Linked DNA regions of Chelatococcus sp. YT9. The protein of the gene in region 1 interacts with the protein of each later gene in a pairwise test. Links are inferred from orthologs where the notes say so. Each region holds a gene or a part of one and is shown on either strand. Other genes may lie near its edges.

What was found.
Region 2: the proteins of ftsH (region 1) and hflK interact in binary tests that used the Escherichia coli proteins (3 or more experiments, as listed by UniProt). The link is inferred for Chelatococcus sp. YT9 from one-to-one orthologs.

The regions. Positions count from the first base shown.
Region 1 is NZ_JAHBRW010000001.1:1,110,717-1,113,977, reverse strand. The notes cover bases 3-2,946. They hold ftsH (ATP-dependent zinc metalloprotease FtsH), read left to right. Parts: upstream 3-485; coding sequence 486-2,408; downstream 2,409-2,946. Other genes in these bases: glmM (phosphoglucosamine mutase), read left to right, coding at 2,680-2,946; tilS (tRNA lysidine(34) synthetase TilS), read left to right, coding at 3-319. Outside these bases: more of tilS, read left to right, coding at 1-2; more of glmM, read left to right, coding at 2,947-3,261. UniProt on the Escherichia coli protein: Acts as a processive, ATP-dependent zinc metallopeptidase for both cytoplasmic and membrane proteins. Plays a role in the quality control of integral membrane proteins.
Region 2 is NZ_JAHBRW010000001.1:2,589,179-2,592,456, forward strand. What follows is about bases 164-3,124. They hold hflK (FtsH protease activity modulator HflK), read left to right. Parts: upstream 164-1,051; coding sequence 1,052-2,197; downstream 2,198-3,124. Other genes in these bases: KIO76_RS11820 (dihydrofolate reductase), read left to right, coding at 233-760; hflC (protease modulator HflC), read left to right, coding at 2,194-3,124. Also shown: KIO76_RS11815 (thymidylate synthase), read left to right, coding at 1-91; more of hflC, read left to right, coding at 3,125-3,129; KIO76_RS11835 (DUF2065 domain-containing protein), read left to right, coding at 3,270-3,278.

The DNA.
Region 1 (3,261 bases):
GCGTCGCTGCGAGCTGACCGATGCCGGCGCGGCGATGGCTGAAGTCCGGCTTTCTCCAGCGTTCTTCCTGGAGCCCGAGGAGGTGCAATTACGCCTTTTGCGGCGTGGCATCGCGCGGATGGCTGGGTCACTTGCCGATGGTCCCCACCTGCGCCTCGAGCGCCTTGAAGCGTTGACGGAGGCGCTTTCCGCGGCGCGTGCGCGGGGGGAGGCGCTTAAACGAACTCTTGGGGGGGCGGTGATAAGGCTATCGAGGAGCGGTCACATCCATATGAGCGGGGAAGGCCCACGTCGGCGAGGAAAGATACGGAATATTTGACTTTTTGACCGAGCATCTGAGACAATCGCCGGCTGTTTTCAGGCGCGCAAGCCAACTTCCTCGGGCTCTTCCCTTGGCAAGCATGGATGTGAGCCCTAGATTAGCGCGTACGGCGGCTTTCGCAGACAACAACGCCGCCACCGAGTGACGAGGAAGACCTAATCCGATGAACCCCAATTTCCGCAATTTCGCCCTGTGGGTCATCATATTCCTATTGGTGCTTGCGCTCGTCACGCTCTTCCAGAATCCGGGCTCGCGCGGAACCGCCAACGAGATCCCTTACTCGCAGCTCCTGAACGATGCTGATGCGGGGCGGATCACGAGCGTGGTGATTTCCGGCCAGGACATTACAGGCACCTATACGAACGGCGGATCCTTCCGCACCTTCGCGCCGAATGATCCCTCATTGGTGGGCAAGCTTTCCCAGAAGGGCGTGCAGATCACCGCCAAGCCGCCGTCGGATTCGACGCCTTGGTTCATCGCGCTTCTATTCAACTGGTTGCCATTGCTTGTTTTCATCGGCGCGTGGATCTTCCTGTCGCGTCAGATGCAGAGCGGCGCCGGCCGCGCCATGGGCTTCGGCAAGTCCAAGGCCAAGCTCCTGACGGAAGCGCATGGCCGCGTAACCTTCGAGGACGTCGCCGGCATCGACGAGGCCAAGGAAGACCTGCAGGAGATCGTGGAGTTCCTCCGCGATCCGCAGAAGTTCCAGCGGCTCGGCGGCCGTATTCCGCGCGGCGTGCTGCTCGTAGGCCCGCCCGGCACGGGTAAGACGCTCACGGCGCGTGCCGTCGCGGGCGAAGCCAACGTGCCGTTCTTCACGATCTCGGGCTCGGACTTCGTCGAGATGTTCGTGGGCGTCGGCGCGAGCCGCGTGCGCGACATGTTCGAGCAGGCCAAGAAGAACGCCCCCTGCATCATCTTCATCGATGAGATCGACGCGGTCGGCCGCCATCGCGGCGCCGGCCTCGGCGGCGGCAATGACGAGCGCGAGCAGACGCTGAACCAGCTCCTCGTCGAGATGGACGGCTTCGAGCAGAACGAAGGCATCATCATCATCGCCGCGACCAACCGTCCGGACGTGCTCGACCCCGCCTTGCTGCGCCCCGGCCGTTTCGATCGCCAGATCGTCATCCCGAACCCGGATGTCGCAGGCCGCGAGAAGATCCTGCGCGTCCACGTCCGCAAGGTTCCGCTGGCGCCCGACGTCGATCTCAAGACCATCGCGCGCGGCACGCCCGGCTTTTCCGGCGCCGACCTGATGAACCTCGTGAACGAAGGTGCACTTCTCGCGGCGAGGCGTGGAAAGCGCATCGTCACTCAGGCCGAGTTCGAGGATGCCAAGGACAAGGTGATGATGGGCGCCGAGCGCCGCTCCATGGCCATGACCCAGGAGGAGAAGGAACTCACCGCCTATCACGAGGCAGGCCATGCGATCGTCGGCCTCAACGTGCCGAGCCATGATCCGATCCACAAGGCGACTATCATTCCGCGCGGCCGCGCGCTCGGCATGGTGATGTCGCTACCGGAAAGTGATCGTCACTCCTATACGCGCGAATGGTGTGTCTCGCGCATCGCCATGACCTTCGGCGGCCGCGAGGCTGAGATCCTCAAGTTCGGCCCCAACAAGGTCACCAACGGAGCGAGCGGCGATATCCAGCAGGCCACCCGCCTCGCACGAGCGATGATCATGGAATGGGGCATGTCCGACAAGCTCGGTCGCGTCCGCTACCAGTCCAACGAGCAGGAGGTATTCCTCGGCCATTCGGTGGCGCAAAGCCAGAACATGTCCGATGAAACGGCGAAGCTCATCGACGCTGAGATCCGCAAATTGATAGAGGACGGCGAGAACGAGGCTCGGCGCATCCTCATCGAGAAGCGCGATGATTGGGAAACGCTGGCGCAGGCTCTTCTGGAGTATGAAACGCTGTCCGGTGAGGAGATCCGTGATCTCCTGAACGGCAAGCCGCCAACCCGAGACAGTGGCGAGCCGAAGACGCCGAGCCGTAGCTCAGCCGTGCCGACCACGGGTCGCAACAGGCCGCGTGGTGAGCCGGACACGGGGCTGGAGCCTCAGCCGCAGGTCTGACTGCTGGTCCAAAGAGCCTCTTCAAGCCTCCGCCGGTTTCATCCGGCGGAGGTTTTTGTTTGGGAGACACAGTCGTTGACGGCCGCCTTGAAAGATTCGCTCATATTTTTTGAACGAAGTTCGGTCACTGTCGGCGGACGGCGCTGCTATAAGCGTCAGAATCCGTACGGTTCTAGCGGTATGGGCTGGGGAGGTTGCGATGGCGCGCAAGGGACGTAAAACGCGCCTTGAGATGGAATCTCCCGCCGAGGACAAGCAGAAGGCTGCCGATATGAGACGCGCGTATTTCGGAACAGATGGCATTCGCGGCTTGGCCAATGCCGTTATCACGCCTGAGCTCGCCCTGAAGGTCGGGCAGGCGGCGGGACTTCTGTTCCAGCGCGGTGAGCATCGCCATCGTGTGGTGATCGGCAAGGATACGCGTCTGTCCGGCTATATGATCGAATATGCGCTGGTGGCAGGTTTCACCTCCGTCGGCATGGACGTGCTGCTGCTCGGTCCGATGCCGACGCCGGCCGTTGCGATGCTCACCCGCTCCATGCGCTGTGATCTCGGCGTCATGATCTCCGCCTCGCATAACCCTTACGAGGACAACGGCATCAAGCTGTTCGGTCCCGATGGCTACAAGCTGAGCGATGAGGTCGAGGAGGAAATCGAAGGGTTGATCGACGCTGATCTCCGCCTGCGCCTCTCAAAACCCGACAGTCTTGGCCGTGCGAAGCGTATCGAGAGCGTGCATGCGCGCTATATCGAATTTGCCAAGCGGACGTTGCCGCGACAGCTTGATCTCGACGGGCTGCGTATTGTGGTCGACTGCGCCAACGGTGCGGCCTACAAAGTGGCGCCCGAAGCC
Region 2 (3,278 bases), 1.5 Mb from region 1 along the record:
CGTCCGTTCGCTGTTCGAGATCGGCTTCGATGACATCGTCTTCGAAGGCTACGATCCACATCCCGCCATCAAGGCGCCGGTTGCCGTCTGATAGCCCGTGCCGACCTCGTTTTGCCGCGCCGAATCACGCAGATTCATCGTGGCTGGCAATTCTGCGCGGGTGAGGCAGATCCTGTGAAGCGAGTGTGATGATGCTTTTCTCCCTGTCCGAGCGTGCCGTTTGCGTGCCGCGATGACGAAGCCGCTCGCTCTGATCGCGGCGGTGGCCGATAACGGCGTTATCGGCGGAGGTAACCGCCTGCTGTGGCACCTGCGCACCGACCTCCAGCGATTTCGGCGCTTGACCCAGGGGCGCCCTCTGCTCATGGGGCGCAACACCTACGATTCCATCGGCCGGCCGCTGCCCGGACGGGCCGTCGTCGTGCTAACGCGCGATCCTGCCTTTGCACCCGATGGCGTCGTGGTGGCGCACGATCTGATGGCGGCGCGGCTGCGGGCGGAGGAGGCTGCGGACCACCTGGGCGCCGACACTGTGATGGTGGCGGGCGGCGGAGAAATTTACGCGCTGACACTGCCGTATGCTCAGCGGCTCTACCTTACGCGCGTGCATGTTGCTCCGGCGGGAGACACGGTCTTTCCGGCCTTCGACACCGCAGATTTTCGTGAGACCCTGCGTGAGGAGCATGCGCCGGGGCCTCATGACGATCATGCATTCACCTTCATCGATTATGAGCGGGGACAGGGTGAGAGCGCCCGCTGATCCTCGGCATGGCGCGATTTCGGCGGGGTCCCGCCATCCCTGATAACCTCGTGAGTTGACGAACTATGGTTTTAACCCCACTTGCGCTTGACATGGGGGCCTTCGGCAACCCATCAACCTTGAGCAAACCCTTCGCGGGCGCGCCATGCGGATAGGCCGCTGACCTGTTGTACGAAAACGGGCGCGGCCGCTGGATGGTGCGAAACTTGATGGTTTGGGATCGGGTTTGGCCGGCCTGAGTGCTGGGCGGAGCTGGACCCCAAACACGGCGGCAGTGAGGAACGGCTGAGCATGTCTTGGAGCAACCACAGCGGCGGTCCGTGGGGCCAAAAGCCCGGCGGTCCTTGGGGATCGGGCCCTTCGGGAGGCGGCGGCGGCGGTAACCCGCCGGATCTCGAGGACTTTATCCGGCGTGGCCAGGACAAGCTGCGCAACATCATTCCTGGCGGCGGCGGTGGTGCCAGCGGCCGGGGTATAGCCCTGATCGGCCTCGGCGCTGTACTGCTGTGGCTGGCCACCGGCTTCTATACGGTGCGTCCCGACGAGGTCGGCATCAACATGATTTTCGGCCGCTATGTCGGCACGACCGGTGAAGGCCTGCGTTACAACTTCCCTTATCCCATCGGATCGGTGATCAAGCCGCAGGTGACGACGGTCAACACGATCGAAGTGGGCCAGCGCACGGGGGACACCACGCGTCGTGTATCGACGGCGCGCGAGGTGCCGGAGGAGAGCCTGATGCTCACCGGCGACGAGAACATCGTCGACATCAATTTCACGGTGCAGTGGCAGGTCAGCCCCTCGCGTCCGCAGGACTATGTCTTCAATCTCCAGAATCCGGATGCGGCGATCAAGGCCGCGGCCGAGAGCACCATGCGTGAGATCGTCGGCCGACGTAACATTCAGTCGGTGCTGACGACCGACCGTGGTGCGATCGAGGCGGAGGTGCGCCAGTCGATGCAGAAGCTGCTCGACGAATACGGAGCGGGTGTCGAGATCCGCCAGGTACAGCTCCAGAAGGTGGACCCGCCCCAGCAGGTCATCGACGCCTTCCGCGACGTGCAGGCTGCCCGTCAGGATCAGGACCGCATCAGGAACGAGGCTGAGACCTACGCGAGCCGCGTTGTCCCCGAAGCGCGTGGTGAGGCTTCGCGCATCATCCAGGCCGCCGAGGGCTACCGCGAACGTGCTGTCGCCGAGGCGCGCGGTGCAGCCTCGCGCTTCACCCAAGTTTATGAGGCCTATGCGGCCGCGCCCGACGTGACGCGCGAGCGCATGTTCATCGAGACTATGGAGCGCGTTTTGTCGGGTTCGGACAAGGTGCTTATCGATTCCAAGGAGAACCAGGGGGTCGTGCCGTATCTGCCATTGGGTGAGTTGCAGCGGTCGGCACCGTCGGTGCAGGGCTCCACCGTGCGTCAGGGAGCCACGCGATGAGCAGCGCCCTCAAGACCGGCGGCATTATTGTCGTTCTCATCCTTCTGATTGTCCTCTACAGCGCGACCTTCGTCGTCAGCCAGACCCAGCAGGCACTCGTGCTTCGCTTCGGCGGCGTGCGCGAGGTCATCTCGAACCCGGGCCTCTATTTCAAGTTGCCGTTGGTCGAGAACGTGGTCTATCTCGACAAGCGCGTGCTCGACCTCAACCTGCCCGAGCAGGAGGTGATCGCTTCTGATCAGAAGCGTCTCGTGGTCGATGCCTTCACGCGTTATCGCATCTCAGATCCCGTTCGCTTCTACCAGACGGTGAGCAATGTGGCAGGCGCCAACCTGCGCCTCGCCAACATCATCAACTCAACCGTGCGCCAGTACGTGGCTGACGCGAGCTTCACCGACGTGGTGCGTACGCGCCGCGAGGAATTGATGCAGCGCATCCGCCAGGAAGTGAACAAGCAGGCCAATGGGCTCGGCATTTCGGTGGTCGATGTGCGCCTTCGCCGGGTGGACTTGCCGCAGCAGAACAGCCAGGCCGTCTTCCAGCGCATGCAGACCGAACGCCAACGCGAGGCGGCCGACATCCGCGCCCAAGGTTCCGAGCTTGCCCAAGGTATCCGGGCTCGCGCCGATCGCGAGGTGACGGTCATCAAGGCCGATGCGAACCAGAAAGCTGAGACTCTGCGCGGTGAGGGTGATGCGGAAAGCAACCGCGTCTACGCCGAAGCTTATGGCAGGGATCCGGGGTTCTTCGCCTTCTTCCGCTCGATGCAGGCTTACGAATCGAGCCTTGGGGCGCAGGCGTCTGGCGGCACGCGTCTCGTGCTTTCACCGAATTCGGACTTTTTCCGTTACTTCATTGATCCTGCAGGGAAATTGCCCAGCGCGACCACGCCGCCTGCCGCCGTCCAGGGCGCACCGGCTACCAATCCCTGATCGAGCATGCGGCCGGATGCGGACGGTGATGGCCGTTTTTCCTCTTGCATCCGCATGCTCGCGTACAAGACAAAAAAGAGTGCACGTGAAGGAGGGCGCCCCTCCTTCACCCATGTTGTGATGGCGTGCGGGGGCCTGGCATGACCGAT